Eleftheria terrae: one gene and its partner. The main gene of each other region encodes a partner of the protein of the gene in region 2 in a complex. Links are inferred from orthologs where the notes say so. Each region holds a gene or a part of one and is shown on either strand. Other genes may lie near its edges.

Region 1 (8,052 bases), 1.9 Mb from region 2 along the record:
CCTGCGCGTCCATGCCGGCACCGGCCACGATCTTGTGGAACAGCTCGTTGCCGATGCCCCCCGAGCACGAGAAGGTGAACAACGCGCCGCCCGGCTCCAGCAGCTTGAACGCCAGCCGGTTGATGTCCTTGTAGGCCCGCGCCGCCCGCTCGGCATGCGAGGCGGTGGGCGCGAACTTCGGCGGGTCCAGCACGATGGCGTCGAAGCTGCGGCCTTCCTTCAGGAAGCGCCTCAGCGTCTCGTTGACGTCGGCGTCAAGCGCCTGGTGGCGGGCCGCCTCGAAACCGTTGAGCCGCACATGCGCCTCGGCCCGCTCCAGCGCCGGGCCGGAGGAGTCCACGCTGACGACCTCGGCAGCCCCGCCCGCCAGCGCGGCCACGCTGAAGCCACCGGTGTAGCAATAGCAGTTCAGCACCCGCTGGAAGCCGAAGTGCCGCACGGTCTCGGCAAACAGCTTGCGGTTGTCGCGCTGGTCCAGGTAGAAGCCGGTCTTGTGGCCTTGCGCCACGTCCAGCGTCAGCTGCCATTCGTGCTCGCGGATGGTCAGCTCGGTGGCCCCCTCGCCGCGCAGCCAGCCGGTCACGGGCTGCAGGCCTTCCAGGCCACGCACACCGGAGTCGGACCGCTCGTAGAGCCGGCTGAGGCCGGTCGCCTGCAGCAGCAGGTCGGCGATGGTGGCTTTCCAGCGCTCGGTGCCCGCCGACAGGAACTGCGCGCTCAGCGTGTCGCCGTAGCGATCCACGATCAGCCCCGGCAAGCCGTCGGCCTCGCCGTGGATCAGCCGCACCGCGTCGCTGGCCACCGGCAGGCGTTCGCGCACGGCCAGCGCCCGGCGGATGCGGCGCTCGAAGAAGCCGGCGTCGATGCGCTCGGCCTCGTCGAAGCTCCAGGCCCGCACGCGGATCATCGAGGTGGGGCTGTAGGCGCCCCAGGCGAGGAAACGGTCGTCGCTGGAGACGATCTTCACCGTTTCGCCGGCGTCGCCGCCGCCGCGGGCGATGCTGCCCTGGAAGACCCAGGGATGGCGGCGCAGCAGCGAACGCTCCTTGCCTTCGCGCAGTGTGATGACTTTCATGAACTTCTTGCTCGACTTGCTGGGGGCCCGGCGGGCCCGGAATCAGGTGTTGCGCTTGGCGCGTGGATGGGCGGCGTCGTAGACCTTGGCCAGGTGCTGGAAGTCCAGACGGGTATAGACCTGGGTGGTGGCGATGCTGGCATGTCCCAGCAGCTCCTGCACCGCCCGCAGGTCGCCGCTGGACTGCAACAGGTGGGACGCGAAGGAGTGCCGCAGCATGTGGGGATGCACATGGGTCGGCACGCCGGCCTGGATGGCGCGCTGCTTCAGCCGCACGCGCACCTGCTGAGGCGTCATCCGGGTGCCGCGCTCGTTCACGAAGAGCGGCGCCGCATCGCCCCGCAGCAGTGCCGGCCGCCGTGCCAGCCACGACTGCAGCGCAGCCAGCGCGGCCGAGCCGATCGGCACTGCGCGCCGTTTGGCACCCTTGCCGAGCACATGCGCCTCGGCCGCGGCCAGGTCCACATAGCCCTTGGCCTGCGCGCTGGCCTCGGCATCCAGCCCGACCAGCTCGCTGATGCGCAGGCCGCAGCCATAGAGCATCTCGACCAGACAGCGGTCACGCGCCTCCAGCACCGGATCGGCGTCGGGCTGCTGCAGGTCGGCCAGCTGCATCGACTGCTCCACCGACAAGGCCTTGGGCAGCGGCTTGGGCGACTTGGGCGGGCGCACGCCGTCCACCGGGTTGAGCGCCACCTCGCCCTCCCGGCCCAGCCAGCGGAACAGCCCGCGCCAGGCGCTCAGCGTCTTGCCCAGCGTGCGGCCGGAACGCCCCTGCCCATGCAGCGTGGCCATCCAGCGGCGCACATGGTGGGGCTGCACCTCCTGCAGCGACAGCTTCGCCTCGGCGGCCATCGCGGCCAGGACGGCCAGCTCGGCCGCATAGGTGTCGAGCGTGAGCGGCGCCACCCGGCGCTCCACGCGCAGGTGCTCCAGGTATCGCTCGATGCGCGCGTCCATGGCGGCCCGGCCCGGAATCAAACGGGCGGCAGCAGCCGCGACAGGCCGGCGCTGGCCAGCTCACCCACCCGCATCAGGAACTCGGTCCCCATGTCGGCGCTGTAGCGCGTCGGGTCCGGCGAGGCCAGCACCAGCAGGCCGAAGGCCGGCAGGTTCATGCCGTGACGCAGCGGCACCAGGGCCACCGACATCACGCTGGCCGGGTCGTCCAGCCAGGACACCGGCTCGAAGCCGGAATTGACGCCGCAGTAGGGCAAGGTCAGGCTGGTGGCGAAGGAGCGGGTGTCGTCCTTCACGCCTTGCGCAAAATCGTGCCCCGCATACGCCGGCGCCACGCCCCACACCCGGATGCCGGCCTGCGGGATCATGAACTGGTCCTTCAGCTCGCGCACCATCAGGGCCGGGATCTCGGCCGGCTCGGTGGTCAGCATGACAGCACGCGTCCAGCGGTGCAGCCGGTCGGCGATGGCCATGTTCTCCTGGCCGTGGCGGATCATCTCGACCAGCTTCAGCTCCAGGCCCTTGTTCTTCTCGCGCAGCAGCTCCATCTGCCGCTCTTGCAGCGAGACGGCCCGGTTGCCGTGCGGGCTGGTCAGCCGGATGGTCGCCAGCAGCTCGGTCTGCCGCTCGAAGAAGCCGGGGGTGTTCGCCAGGTAGTTGGCGATGTCGTCTTCGGTGATACCTTGGATGCTCATGATTCGGGTCGTGGTGAAGGGCCGAGGACGGCGGCAGGCACGGGGTCGGCAAGCGGCACCACCTGGCCGAGGGGTTAGAGGTCGATCTCGCCTTCGAAGACCGTCACGGCAGGCCCGGTCATCAAGACCGGCGCATCGCCGCCCGGCCATTCGATGCGCAGCCGCCCGCCACGGGTCTCGACCTCGACCTCGCGGTCGAGCCAGCCCAGCCGGATGCCGCAGACCACCGCCGCGCAGGCGCCGGTGCCACAGGCCAGCGTCTCGCCGGCGCCCCGCTCGAAGACACGCAGGCGCACCTGGCGGCGCGACACCACCTGCAGGAAGCCGGCGTTGACGCGCCGCGGAAAGCGCAGGTGCCGCTCGATCTGCGGCCCCCAGTCGGCCACCGGCGCGGTGTCGACATCATCGACGCGCAGCACCGCATGCGGGTTGCCCATGGAGGCCACCGCCACCCAGGCGGTGTCGGCACCGAGCGCCAGCGGCCATTGCTCGGCCTCGCCCAGCGCCCGCGGCTGCAGGCCGCTCGTGTCGAAGGGCACGCGGGCCGGCTCGAACACCGGCGTGCCCATGTCCACCGTGACGCGGCCGTCGGCCTGCAGGCGAGGCTCGATCACGCCGCTGATCGTGCGCACGCGGATGGCGGCCTTCGTGCTCAGGCCCCGGTCGTGCACGAACTTGGCGAAGCAGCGGGCGCCGTTGCCGCATTGCTCGACCTCGCTGCCGTCGGCATTGACGATGCGGTAGCTGAAGTCGATGCCGGGCTCCGGCGCCGGTCCCACGATCAGGATCTGGTCGGCACCGACACCAAAGCGCCGGTCGGCCAGCCGGCGGTAGTCGTCGGGGCCCAGGTCCAGGGGCTGGCGGGTCGCATCGAGCACGACGAAGTCGTTGCCCGCGCCCTGCATCTTGGTAAAGCGCAGCTTCATAAGGGGGCGATTATCCGCCGGCTGGCGAGCAGAGACGACTCAGGGCGGCCGAAGGAGGGCGGAGAGCGCGGAGCAGCCCCGCCCCTGCCCTGCCAGAGGCGTGCCTGCCTGCCCGCATGCCGGGCGCCGCGGCGCCGCGTGCGCGTCGCGGTGGATGCACTGCCCGCTGCCAGACGCCCGGCCGGGCGCTCAATACAGCTTCGGCTCCCCGTCCGGCCGCGTCTTGAAGCGCTTGTGCACCCAGAGGTATTGCGCCGGGTTCTGCCGGATCTCGGACTCGATCCAGCGGTTCATCGCCAAGGCGTCGGCCTCGGGCTGGTCGGTCGGGAAGTGGCTCCAGGGCGGCAGGAAGCGCACGCGATAGCCCTGGCCGCCAGGCAGGATCTCGGCCACCACCGGCTGCACCACCATGTTCAGCGCACGCGCCATGCGCGACGGCGCCAGCAGCGTGGCGGCCGGCACGCCGAAGAAGGGCACGAAGGCGGCGTCCTGGCGGCCGAAGTCCATGTCCGGCAGGTTGAAGAAGGGCGAGCCCTGCTTGATGCAGCGCATCAGCGGCTTGGCCGACTCCTGCCGCGAGAAGATCTGCGAACGGCCGAAGCGCAGCCGCCCCTTGCGGATGGCGGCGTCAAAAACCTTGTTGCTCTGCGCCTGGTAGATGGAAGCCGCGGTCTTCTGGCCATAGAGTTGCACCGCGGCGCCCGCCACGTCCAGCCCCATGAAGTGCGGCACCAGCCACATCACCGGGCGCTCGCTGCGGTCGGCCAGGCCGACGTCGCCTTCCACGTGGATGAGCCGGCGCAGCCGCGCTTCGCTCGCATACCAGAGCAGCGAGCGCTCCAGGATGCTGCGGGCCAGCCACTGGAAGTGGTCACGCGCCAGCGCCTCGCGCTCGGCGGGGCCGAGCGCAGGCAGGCACAGCTCGATGTTGCGCAGCGCGATGCGCCGCCGCGACCCGGCCAGCCGGTACAACAGCCGCCCCAGCCCCCGCCCCAGCGCCGCGAGCCAGGGCAGCGGCAGCCAATGCAACAGCCACAGCAGGCCGATCAGCAGTCGTGCGCCCATGCTCAGCGGGCCCCCGCCTGGAACTGCGGGTCCTGGCGCGGCTCCTTGTAGCGGTGATAGCCCCAGAGGTACTGCTGGGGGCACTGGAGGATGAGTCGTTCCATCGCTTGGTTGATCTGGGCGGCGGCCGATTGTGCTTGATCCTCGCCCGCTTCCGGCAGCGGCTCGTCCAATGCGCTCACATGCACCAGGTAGCCCCGTCCACGCGGCAGTCGCTCGCCCCAGGTCAGCAGCACCCGGGCGCCGGTCTGCTGAGCCAGCCGGGCAGCCAGCGTCATGGTGTAGGCCGGGCGGCCGAAGAACGGCGCCCACACGCCCAGCCCTTCCGGTGGCACCTGGTCCGGCAGCAGGCCCACTGCCTGCCCCTGGCGCAGCGCACGGATCATCTGCCGCACGCCGGCCAGCGTCGCCGGCGCCGTGGCCAGTCCGGGGCGCTGGCGCCCGCCATCGACGATGGGACGGATGGCCGCCTTGCGGGCCGGCCGGTACAACACCGTCAACGGGCCGTGCCGCGGCCCGAACAGCTCGGCATACGACTGCGCCGTCACCTCGAAGCTGCCGAGGTGCGGCGTGAGGAAGATCACGCCGCGGCCGGCGGCGTAGGCCTCATGGATCAATTCGCTGCGGGTCCATGTCACCCGGTCGCCGAACGGCCGGTCGGCCGGACGCATCCACAGCCAGGGCAGCTCCATCACCATCTGCCCCGCCGCCGCGATCGCCGGACGCACCCGGGCCCACGGCAGGCCGGCCTGCGTGACGTTTTCGCGGAAACGGCGACGGTAGGTCGGCGAGCCCCACCAGGTCAGCCAGCCAAGAATGGAGCCAAAGACGTGCAAAACCCTCAGGGGGCACCGAGAAAGCAAGCGAAAGAGAGTGAGCATGTTTCTATAATCGCGCGGTCGCCGGTTTAAAGAACAACTTGCGGGGCGGCGCGGGGTCCAAGGATAGCGAGGCCTCGCTGGACATTGGTCCAACAAGTACCGCTAAAGCGTTCGCCGCACCTCCAAACACCTGTGCCGGCAACGCGTCCCAGGGTCAACTTATTGGAGTCACACCGTGGCGAACGATTTTCTCTTCACTTCTGAATCCGTGTCCGAGGGTCATCCGGACAAGGTGGCCGACCAGATCTCGGACGCCATCCTAGACGCGATCTTCGAGCAGGACCCGCGCTCCCGCGTGGCGGCCGAGACCCTGTGCAACACCGGCCTGGTGGTGCTGGCCGGCGAAATCACCACCAACGCGCATGTCGACTACATCCAGGTCGCACGCGACACCATCAAGCGCATCGGCTACGACAACACCGAGTACGGCATCGACTACAAGGGCTGCGCGGTGCTGGTGGCCTACGACAAGCAGAGCAACGACATCGCCCAGGGCGTGGACCACGCCTCCGACGACCACCTCAACATGGGCGCCGGCGACCAGGGCCTGATGTTCGGCTACGCCTGCGACGAAACGCCCGAGCTGATGCCCGCGCCGATCTACTACGCCCACCGCCTGGTCGAGCGCCAGGCGCAGCTGCGCAAGGACGGCCGCCTGCCCTGGCTGCGCCCGGACGCCAAGAGCCAGGTCACGATGCGCTACGTCGACGGTCGCCCGCACAGCATCGACACGGTGGTGCTGTCCAGCCAGCATTCGCCGGAGATGAGCGACGGCACCAAGATGAAGCCCGAGTTCATCGAAGGCGTCATCGAAGAGATCATCAAGCCGGTGCTGCCGGCCGAGTGGCTGAAGGAAACCCGCTACCTGGTCAACCCGACCGGGCGTTTCGTGATCGGCGGCCCGCAGGGCGACTGCGGCCTGACCGGCCGCAAGATCATCGTCGACACCTACGGCGGCGCCTGCCCGCACGGCGGCGGTGCGTTCTCGGGCAAGGACCCGTCCAAGGTCGACCGCTCGGCCGCCTATGCCGCCCGCTACGTGGCCAAGAACATCGTCGCGGCCGGCCTGGCGCGGCAGTGCCAGATCCAGGTGGCCTATGCCATCGGCGTGGCCCAGCCGATGAACATCACGGTCTACACCGAAGGCACCGGCAAGATCCCCGATGACAAGATCGCGGCCCTGGTGCGTGAGCACTTCGACCTGCGGCCCAAGGGCATCATCCAGATGCTGAACCTGCTGCGCCCGATCTATTCCAAGACGGCCGCCTACGGCCACTTCGGCCGCGAAGAGCCCGAGTTCAGCTGGGAAGCCACCGACAAGGCAGCCGCCCTGCGCGCCGCCGCCGGCCTGTAAGGCGTGCGCAGCCTGCCGCATGGCAGGCCCGGCCCCGCCTTCCAGGCACCAGGACGCCGCCCCGGCCACCCGGCCCGGGCGGCTTTTTCATGCCCGCGCCGCGATCAGCGCCCGCGCCAGCTCGGCAAAACCGCGGCCGCGCTCCGCCCGGGTCACATAGCGTGGCAGGTGTGCCAGCCGGGGCACGAAGCGCGCGATGTTGGCCACGCCCACGCTGTGGCGGAAGCGTTCGAACATCACCTGGTCGTTGGTGGAGTCGCCGACGTAAGCCCAGCGGTCGAGTTCGGCAAAGAGGTCAACGCCGAGCAATTCCCGAGCAATCCAGACCGCGCCGGTCCACTTGCTGTGGCTGCCGATCCAGCCGTTGACATGGATGGAGCTGACCGTCGCGGTGAGCCCCTCGGAGCGCATCAGCGCCACCACCTGCTCGATGCGCTCTGGCGGCAGGCAGGCGAACTCGCCATGGTCGATGGCGATGTCGGTCAGGCGGCCCGCACTGTCCTGCGCCAGCGCGGCGCCCGGCACCTCGGCCAGCACCCGCGCCGCCACGTCGGCCAGGCGCCGGGCGTTGCGGGCGCGGGTCGCCGCGTCCTGCACGAACCACTGCCGCCCGTCGGGCAGCAGGGCCAGCGCGCCGTTCTCGGGCACGATGGCCGCCACCGGCCAGCGGCTGGCAAAGGGCAGCGACCAGCCCATCGGCCGGCCGGTGACCGCGATCACCACCAGGCCGCCCTCGCGCAGGGCATGCAGGGCCTGCAGCGCCTCGGGCTCGATGGCGCCGTCGCAGGTCAGCGTGTCGTCGATGTCGGTGAAGACGCCCCGCAGCGCCCGGCGCTCGCCGGGCGGCCAGTCGGCCAGCGGCCGCATGCGCGCCTCAGGCCGCTTTCTGCAGCACCAGCCCGGCGTGCTCGCGCAGCGGGTGGAAATGGATCTTCGGGAAACGCTCCTGCGTCAGCCGCAGGTCGTAGGGCGAGGTCATCAGGTAGGCCAGCGTGTCGGCCGCATCCAGGGCCAGCTTGCTGCCATTGGCGTCGGTGAACTTCTTCAGTTCCTCCGCGCTGTCCGCGGTGATCCAGCGCGCGCCGACGAAGCGCGA
Region 2 (8,208 bases):
CACAGAAAAAAGGCGGCGGTTCCACCCGGAACGGCCGCGACTCCCAACCGAAGATGCTCGGCGTGAAGGCCTTCGGCGGCCAGATCGTCTCGGCGGGTTCCATCATCGTGCGCCAGCGCGGCACGCGCTTCCATGCCGGCACCAATGTGTCGACCGGTCGCGACCACACGCTGTTCGCCCTGGTGGACGGCGAGGTCACCTTCTCGGTGAAGGGCCCGCTCAACCGCAAGACCGTCAGCATCACGCCGGTCTGAGCTTCGCGCTCTGCATAGACAAAGCCCCGGCCTTCCGGGGCTTTGTCGTTTGCGCGGCCTCCTGAAACGGAGCCGTGCCTGAAGTACCATCGACGGGTCGGCGCAAGCCAGGCGTGGCGGCGGACGAACGGTGGCCAAGGTTGCCGGTGCATCCGCGTCATCTGCCCGCAGGCCTGTGCGTCGGTGGTGGCTGCTGCCCCCTGCTGCCTGCCCACTGGTCGCGACCCGCGGTCTGGCAGGGGCGGACAGCGCCCCTCCCCAAGTCGGACACACCATCATGAAATTTGTAGACGAAGCTTATATCGACGTGGCTGCCGGCAACGGCGGCAGCGGCTGCATAAGCTTTCGGCGCGAGAAGTTCATCCCCTTCGGCGGCCCCAACGGTGGGGACGGCGGACGCGGTGGACATGTCTATGTCGTTGCCGATCCCAACCTGAATACGCTGATCGACTTCCGCTACGCCCGGCGCCACGAGGCGCGCAACGGCGAGCAGGGCCGGGGCTCCGACCAGTTCGGCGCGGCGGCCGAGGACATCGTGCTGCGCATGCCGGTGGGCACCATCATCAGCGACGCAGACACCGGTGAGGTGATCACCGAGCTGCTGGTGCCGGACGAGAAGGTCATGCTGGCCAAAGGCGGCGACGGCGGCTTCGGCAACCTGCACTACAAGTCGAGCACCAACCGCGCGCCGCGGCAGAAGACGCCCGGCTGGCCGGGGGAGCAGAAGCGGCTGAAGCTGGAGTTGCGCCTGCTGGCCGATGTGGGCCTGCTGGGCATGCCCAACGCGGGCAAATCGACCCTGATCGCCGCGATCTCGAACGCGCGGCCCAAGATTGCGGACTATCCGTTCACCACCTTGCATCCCAACCTCGGGGTGGTGCGCGTGGCGGCCGAGCAGAGCTTCGTCGTGGCCGATATCCCGGGCCTGATCGAAGGCGCCGCCGAAGGTGCGGGGCTGGGGCACCAGTTCCTGCGCCACCTGCAGCGCACCCGGCTGTTGCTGCATCTCGTGGACTTCGCGCCCTTCGATGAAGCGGTCGATCCGGTGGCGCAGGCCAAGGCCATCGTTGCCGAGCTGAAGAAGTACGACCAGGCCTTGTACGAGAAGCCGCGCTGGCTGGTGCTGAACAAGGTCGACATGGTGCCCGCCGAGGAGCGCGAGCAGCGCGTCAAGGACTTCGTCAAGCGGCTGAAGTGGAAGGGTCCGGTCTACCAGATCTCGGCCCTCACCCGCGAGGGATGTGAAAGCCTGATTCAGGCGGTCTACCAGCATGTAGCGGCGGAACGCCGCCCGCCGGTGGAAGTGCCCGATGTGCGCTTCGTCGCCCCGCCCGAGTCGCCACCTGACGCCGTTCCGCCGTCGGACGATCCGCGCTTTCGCTGAGTCTTCCTGTCTGCTTCTTCCCGCTAGCTTTTCTTGCCGCAATGAGTGACGTGCTCAAAAACGCGCGACGTATCGTCGTGAAGGTGGGCTCCAGCCTGGTGACCAACGAAGGCCGGGGGGTGGACGCGGTGGCCATCGGCCACTGGTGCCGCCAACTGGCCGCGCTGGCTGGGCAGGGCCGCGAGGTGGTGATGGTCTCCAGCGGCGCCATTGCCGAAGGCATGAAGCGCCTGGGCTGGGCGGCCCGGCCGAAGGAGCTGCACGAGTTGCAGGCGGCGGCAGCGGTCGGGCAGATGGGACTGGCCCAGATCTACGAGACGCAGCTGCGCGAATACGGCATGGGCAGTGCACAGGTGCTGCTGACACATGCCGACCTGGCCGACCGGGAGCGCTACCTCAACGCCCGCTCGACGCTGCTGACGCTGCTGCGGCTGCGCGTGCTGCCGGTCATCAACGAGAACGACACGGTGGTCACCGACGAGATCAAGTTCGGTGACAACGACACGCTGGGTGCCCTGGTGGCCAACCTGGTGGAAGCGGACGCGCTGGTGATCCTGACCGACCAGAAAGGCCTGTACTCGGCCGATCCCCGCAAGGACCCCTCAGCTCGCTTCATCGACGAGGCGGAGGCCGGCACGCCGGAACTGGAGCGCATGGCCGGCGGGGCGGGCTCCAGCATCGGCAAGGGCGGCATGATCACCAAGATCCTTGCCGCCAAGCGTGCCGCCGGCAGTGGCGCTTCCACCGTCATTGCCTGGGGGCGCGAGCCCGACGTCTTGCTGCGGCTGGCTGCAGGCGAGCCAATCGGCACCTTGCTGCATGCGCGCACGCCCAAGCTCGCCGCGCGCAAGCAATGGATGGCCGACCATCTGCAACTGCGAGGCGCCGTGGTGATCGATGCGGGCGCCGTTGCAAAGCTGCGCGACGAAGGCAAAAGCCTGCTGCCGATCGGCATGGTGGAGGTGGCGGGCGAGTTCGCGCGCGGCGACGTCATCGCGGTGCGTTCGGCCGACGGGCTGGAGGTGGCCCGCGGCCTCGCCAACTACTCCAGCAGCGAGGCGCGGCTGATCGCGCGCAAGCCGTCCAGCGAGTTCGAGCGCCTGCTGGGCTTCACCGGCGAGCCGGAGATGATCCACCGCGACAACCTGGTGCTGGCCTGACGCGGGGCAGGCGACAGCGGCTGCCTCAGGCGCCGCTGTTGAGCTCGTCGTCGCTCGGGTCGGCCAGCACCTGGGCGGCACCGCGCTCCAGGCGCGGCTCCTCGCGCGGTGAGTGGGGGCGCATGCCGCCGCGCAGGTAGCGGTTGTGGTGGTTGGCGCGCGGCAGGAAGCGCGCCAATTCAGTCAGCGCCATCTGGTAGACGTCGCGCTTGAACTCGATCACCACGTCCAGCGGCACCCAGTACTCGTTCCAGCGCCAGGCGTCGAACTCAGGATGGTCCGTCGCCCTCAGGTTCATGTCGCAATCGCGGCCGGTCAGCTGCAGCAGGAACCAGATCTGTTTCTGGCCCCGGTAGTGGCCGCGGGCGTCGCGGCGGATGTAGTGCTCGGGCACCTCGTAGCGCAACCAGTCCCGGGTCCGGGCGAGGATGCGCACGTGCTCGGGCAGGAGCCCGACTTCTTCGTGCAGCTCACGGTACATCGCCTGCTCGGGGCTCTCACCGTGTTTGATGCCCCCTTGGGGGAACTGCCAAGAGTGCGTGCGGATCCGCTTGCCCCAAAAAACCTGGTTCCTCTGGTTGAGCAGGATGATGCCGACGTTGGGCCGGAAGCCTTCCCTGTCGAGCATAATCAAACCTCAATTTTGTCAACTGAAACCATTATTGCACCGGCGGGTGCGGTTTCAACCCCCTCCGTAGTCCTCAGCCTCCTGCTTGCCCGGCCTGCTCGGGTCAGGCCATGATCCATCCATGAAAGCCTCTCAGTTTTTTATTTCCACTCTGAAAGAAGCGCCTGCCGATGCGGAGGTCGTGAGCCACAAGCTGATGATGCGCGCCGGCCTGATCAAGCGGCTCGGCGCCGGCATCTACAACTACATGCCGATGGGCCTGCGAGTCATCCGAAAGGTGGAGAACATCATCCGTGAGGAGATGAACCGGGCCGGTGCGGTGGAGCTGTTGATGCCGGTGGTGCAGCCGGCCGAGCTGTGGCAGGAGACCGGGCGCTGGGACAAGATGGGCCCCGAGCTGCTGCGGGTGAAGGATCGGCACGAGCGCGACTTCATCATCCAGCCGACGTCGGAGGAGGTCATCACCGACATCGCGCGGCAGGAACTGCGCAGCTACCGCCAGCTGCCGAAAAATTTCTATCACATCCAAACCAAGTTCCGCGACGAGCGCCGGCCTCGTTTCGGCATCATGCGCGGGCGCGAGTTCACGATGAAGGACGCCTATTCCTTCGACCGTGACGTCGAGTCGGCCGGCCGCAGCTACGACGCGATGTACGCCGCCTACTGTCGCATCTTCGACCGCCTGGGCCTGACGTACCGCGCGGTGGCGGCCGACACCGGCGCGATCGGCGGCGACCGCTCGCACGAGTTCCAGGTGATTGCCGAGACCGGCGAGGACGCGATCGTCTACAGCCCGCAGTCGGACTATGCCGCCAACATCGAGCTGGCCGAGGCCGTTTCGCTGCTGCCCTCGCGCGCAGCGCCGACCCAGGCCATGGAGCGCACCGCGACGCCGGGCAAGAGCACCTGCGCCGCGGTGGCCGAGCTGCTGGGCTTGCCGCTGTCGCAGACCGTGAAGTCGCTGGTGCTTGCCACCGACGAGAAGAACGCGGCTGGCGACATCACCAAGACCACCGTCTGGCTGCTGCTGGTGCGCGGCGACCACGACCTGAACGAAGTCAAGGCGGGCAAGGTCGACGGCCTGAAGGCGGGTTTCCGCTTCGCCACCGAGGCGGAGATCGCGGCCCATTTCGGCTGCCGGCCCGGTTATCTGGGCCCGGTCGGCCTCAAGCACCCGGTGAAGGTCGTGGCGGACCGGACGGTAGCCAACATGGCCGACTTCGTCTGCGGTGCCAACGAGGCCGACTACCACCTGACCGGGGTGAACTGGGGCCGCGACCTGCCCGAGCCCGACCTGGTGGCCGACCTGCGCAACGTGGTGGAGGGGGATCCCTCGCCCGATGGCCAGGGCACGCTCGCCATCCAGCGCGGCATCGAGGTGGGCCACGTGTTCTACCTTGGCACCAAGTACTCGGCAGCGATGAATGCCAACTACCTGGACGAGAACGGCAAGCCGCGCCCGATGGAGATGGGCTGCTACGGCATCGGCGTGACGCGCATCCTGGGCGCGGCCATCGAGCAGAACCACGACGAGCGCGGCATCATCTGGCCGACCGCGATGGCGCCTTTCGCGGTGGTGATCTGCCCGATCGGCATGGATCGCTCGGCCGAGGTCCAGGCCGCCGCGCAACAGCTGCATGATGAGCTGGCCGGGCTGGGCGTGGACGTGCTGCTGGACGATCGCGGCGAGCGCCCGGGCGCCATGTTCGCCGACTGGGAACTGATCGGTGTGCCGCACCGGGTGGTCATCTCCGACCGCGGCCTGAAGGAAGGCAAGCTCGAATACCAGGGCCGCCGCGATGCACAGGCCACCGCAGTGCCGCCCGCCGAAGTGCTGGCCCTGCTGAAGGGCAAGCTGGCGGCATGAGGCCGGTGCCGGGCCGCCGTGGGGCGGAGGCCACCGCCGCACCGCTGGATGAGGCTGGCGCCGTGAGGCGGCGCCTCGTGCTGGGCGGCGGCGCGGCTGCCTGCATGGCCGCCGGCCTGCCACTGCCGGCGCGCGCCGGCGGGCAGGTCGAGGAGCCGCTGGCCAACGCGGTGAAGACGGCGTTGTCGGCGGCGGTGGCCAATACCGCGCCACCGAAGGCGGTGTTCACGAACATCGAGGATCGGCTGCGCTACCTGCGCTGGCTGGGTGCGATGAGCGAGCGGCTGTCCAAGCGCAAGCTCGACACCCAGACCCGGCTCGAATTCCTGGAGACGGTCTGGTACGAGAGCCGTCGCGCCGGGCTGGAGACGGCGCTGGTGCTGGGCCTGATCCAGGTGGAAAGCGGCTTCCGCAAGTACGCCATCAGCAGCGTCGGCGCTCGCGGCTACATGCAGGTGATGCCGTTCTGGACCCGGCTGATCGGCGACGGCGACCCGAACAAGCTCTTCCACATGCAGACCAACCTGCGCTTCGGCTGCGTGATCCTGCGCCACTACCTCGACATCGAGCGTGGCGATCTCTTCCTCAGCCTGGGCCGCTACAACGGGAGCCGCGGGCGCTCGCCGTACCCGGACGCGGTGTTTGCGTCGCGCCGGCTCTGGGAGTATCGGGAATAGGGGCAGAAGCGGCGGCCGCGCCCGGCCCGGCTCAAAGGCCCTGCCATTCGCGCGGGCGCGCCTGCGGCAGGCCCACCAGTGCCAATGCGCGCTCCACCGTGTCGTCGACCAGCTGGTCGATGCTTTGTGGCCGGTGGTAGAAGGCCGGCAGCGGCGGAAAGACGATGCCGCCCATCTCGGTGACCGCGGTCATGTTGCGCAGGTGGGCCAGGTTGAAGGGGGTCTCGCGCACCATCAGCAGCAGGCGCCGGCGTTCCTTGAGGGTCACGTCGGCCGCCCGGGTCAGCAGGTTGTCACACAGGCCGTGGGCCACCGCGGCCAGTGTCTTCATCGAGCAGGGCGCCACCAGCATGCCATCGGCCGCGAAGCTGCCGCTGGCGATCGCCGCGCCGATGTCGGCCGGGTTGTGAGCGACATCGGCCAGCGCCTCGAGTTCGCGCCGGTCGAGGCCCAGTTCATGGTGCACGTTGAGAATGCCGGCCGGCGTGGCCACCAGGTGGGTCTGCACGCCCAGCGCGCGCAGGCGCTGCAGCAGGCGCACGCCGTAGATGGCGCCGCTGGCGCCGGTGATGCCGACAACGAGGCGGCCGCTCATCGCAGAACCGCACCTGAGCGGGCGACGGGTGCCGGGCGGGGACTGGCGTTCACGCGGCGCGCAGCACGTCCTGCAGCTCGCCGGCCTGGTACATCTCCATCATGATGTCCGAGCCGCCGATGAATTCGCCATCGACGTAGAGCTGGGGGATGGTTGGCCAGTTGGCATATTCCTTCACGCCCTGGCGGATTTCTTCGTCCTCCAGCACGTTGACCGTCTTCAGGTCGGTCACGCCGCAGGCCTTGATGATCTGGACGGCGCGGCCGGAGAAGCCGCACATCGGAAATTGCGCAGTGCCCTTCATGAAGAGCACCACCCGGTGGTTCTTGACGAGATCGTCGATGCGTTGCTGAACGTCGCTCATGGTGGTTGTGAATAGAGGATCGGGAATCAGCCCACTTTATAGAGCAAATCAGTGCGCCGCCCTTTGCGCTGGCGCGATGTCCGAGCGCATGCCTGCGGCGTTACCGCCGCGGTGGCGCGCGTCGCGGCAGACCGCGATCAGAACGAGTACGACACCCCCACCTGCACCAGCGGCGACAGCCGCCAGTCGCCCAGCAGCCGCGGCAGGTCGAGTTCACCGTCGCGGCGGCCCTCTTCGCTGATGAACCAGGCGCTGCCGGCGTCGTTGCCCAGCTTGATGTTGGACTTGGGCTTGAGCATCACCACGCCGACGTCGGCGAAGAAGCCCCAGCCGCCGGCGGCGGCCAGCTCCGAGTAGCCCATGCCCAGGTAGGGCAGGGCGCTGCTGCGCTTTTCCACGCCCAGGGTGGGCGAGGTGCGGGCGCCGCTGCTGGCCAGGCTCAGGCCGTGGCCGCTGCCTTGGCTGGCGGCCAGGCGCGGGGCATCGGCCCCCAGGACGCCGCCCGTGGCCCGCAGCCCCAGGTCGCGGCGGAAGTAGAAGTCGCCCAGCACCGACCAGTCGCTCCAGGCCGGGCGGGACTCGCTGTAGGCGGCGGTCCGGCGCAGGCCGGGACGGGTGAGGTAGCGCGCCACGCCAGGCGCCGGAGCGTCTTCGGCGGTATGGCCAAGCGGGACGGCCTGCGAGAAGTGCAGGCCCGGACCCTCCACCCGCACGGCCAGCACCGCCTCGGCGGCGCTGGCGGGCAGGCCGAGTGCCGCAGCGGCACCGGCAGCGACAAGGTGAACCAACCGGGACAGCTTCATGGCTCGCTCCTTGCAATACATGCCGCCTCCCGCAGGAGCGGGCGGCATGCACGTGGCACAACGATGATGAAGTGATCGTAGACCTGCCCGCCGTCCTCGCCAAGAGGGCAGAACGAAGTTGTCTGCCTTCATTTCGGGAGGCCGCGCGTCGCTGCGCGGGGTGCCGCTGTTTGGTCCGCTGGCGCCGGCGATGTGGGGGTCGTGGCCGGGCGCGTCAGCGCCGGCGGCCTCCGGTGCAGCGGGGCCGGCCGGCCAGGTCGTGGCGGGTCGCGATGGACCGGAAGCCGGCCTCGCCAAGCAGTTGCTGCACCGCAGCGGCCTGCTCGTGGCCGTGTTCCATCAGCAGCCAGCCGCCCTCCTCCAGGTGGGCGGGTGCGCCGGCCACGATCTGCGCCAGGTCGTCCAGGCCGCGCGGGCCGGCCGTGAGTGCGCCGCGCGGCTCATGCCGCAGCGCCGGCAGGTGCGGGTCGTCCTCG

Evidence for each region.
Region 1: the proteins of N7L95_RS10230 (region 2) and dapF are in contact, whole or in part, in a solved structure (PDB 5YGU), measured with the Escherichia coli proteins. The link is inferred for Eleftheria terrae from one-to-one orthologs.

Annotation. Positions count from the first base shown.
Region 1 is NZ_CP106951.1:4,285,486-4,293,537, reverse strand. What follows is about bases 1,731-4,505. They hold dapF (diaminopimelate epimerase), read right to left. Parts: upstream 3,657-4,505; coding sequence 2,805-3,656; downstream 1,731-2,804. Other genes in these bases: N7L95_RS19200 (LpxL/LpxP family acyltransferase), read right to left, coding at 3,846-4,505; N7L95_RS19210 (DUF484 family protein), read right to left, coding at 2,053-2,730; xerC (tyrosine recombinase XerC), read right to left, coding at 1,731-2,035. Also shown: N7L95_RS19220 (class I SAM-dependent rRNA methyltransferase), read right to left, coding at 1-1,075; more of xerC, read right to left, coding at 1,118-1,730; more of N7L95_RS19200, read right to left, coding at 4,506-4,721; N7L95_RS19195 (lysophospholipid acyltransferase family protein), read right to left, coding at 4,724-5,602; metK (methionine adenosyltransferase), read left to right, coding at 5,778-6,956; N7L95_RS19185 (HAD family hydrolase), read right to left, coding at 7,044-7,823; N7L95_RS19180 (peptide chain release factor 3), read right to left, coding at 7,831-8,052. UniProt on the Escherichia coli protein: Involved in the succinylase branch of the L-lysine biosynthesis and in the biosynthesis of the pentapeptide incorporated in the peptidoglycan moiety. Catalyzes the stereoinversion of LL-2,6-diaminopimelate (L,L-DAP) to meso-diaminopimelate (meso-DAP).
Region 2 is NZ_CP106951.1:2,339,365-2,347,572, reverse strand. Bases 1,626-4,556 are described here. They hold N7L95_RS10230 (RNA pyrophosphohydrolase), read right to left. Parts: upstream 3,427-4,556; coding sequence 2,824-3,426; downstream 1,626-2,823. Other genes in these bases: N7L95_RS10225 (proline--tRNA ligase), read left to right, coding at 3,548-4,556; proB (glutamate 5-kinase), read left to right, coding at 1,680-2,798; obgE (GTPase ObgE), read left to right, coding at 1,626-1,638. In the rest of the region: rpmA (50S ribosomal protein L27), read left to right, coding at 1-254; more of obgE, read left to right, coding at 532-1,625; more of N7L95_RS10225, read left to right, coding at 4,557-5,293; N7L95_RS10220 (lytic transglycosylase domain-containing protein), read left to right, coding at 5,398-5,970; N7L95_RS10215 (UbiX family flavin prenyltransferase), read right to left, coding at 6,002-6,565; grxD (Grx4 family monothiol glutaredoxin), read right to left, coding at 6,615-6,929; N7L95_RS10205 (hypothetical protein), read right to left, coding at 7,067-7,732; prmC (peptide chain release factor N(5)-glutamine methyltransferase), read right to left, coding at 7,947-8,208. UniProt on the Escherichia coli protein: Master regulator of 5'-end-dependent mRNA decay.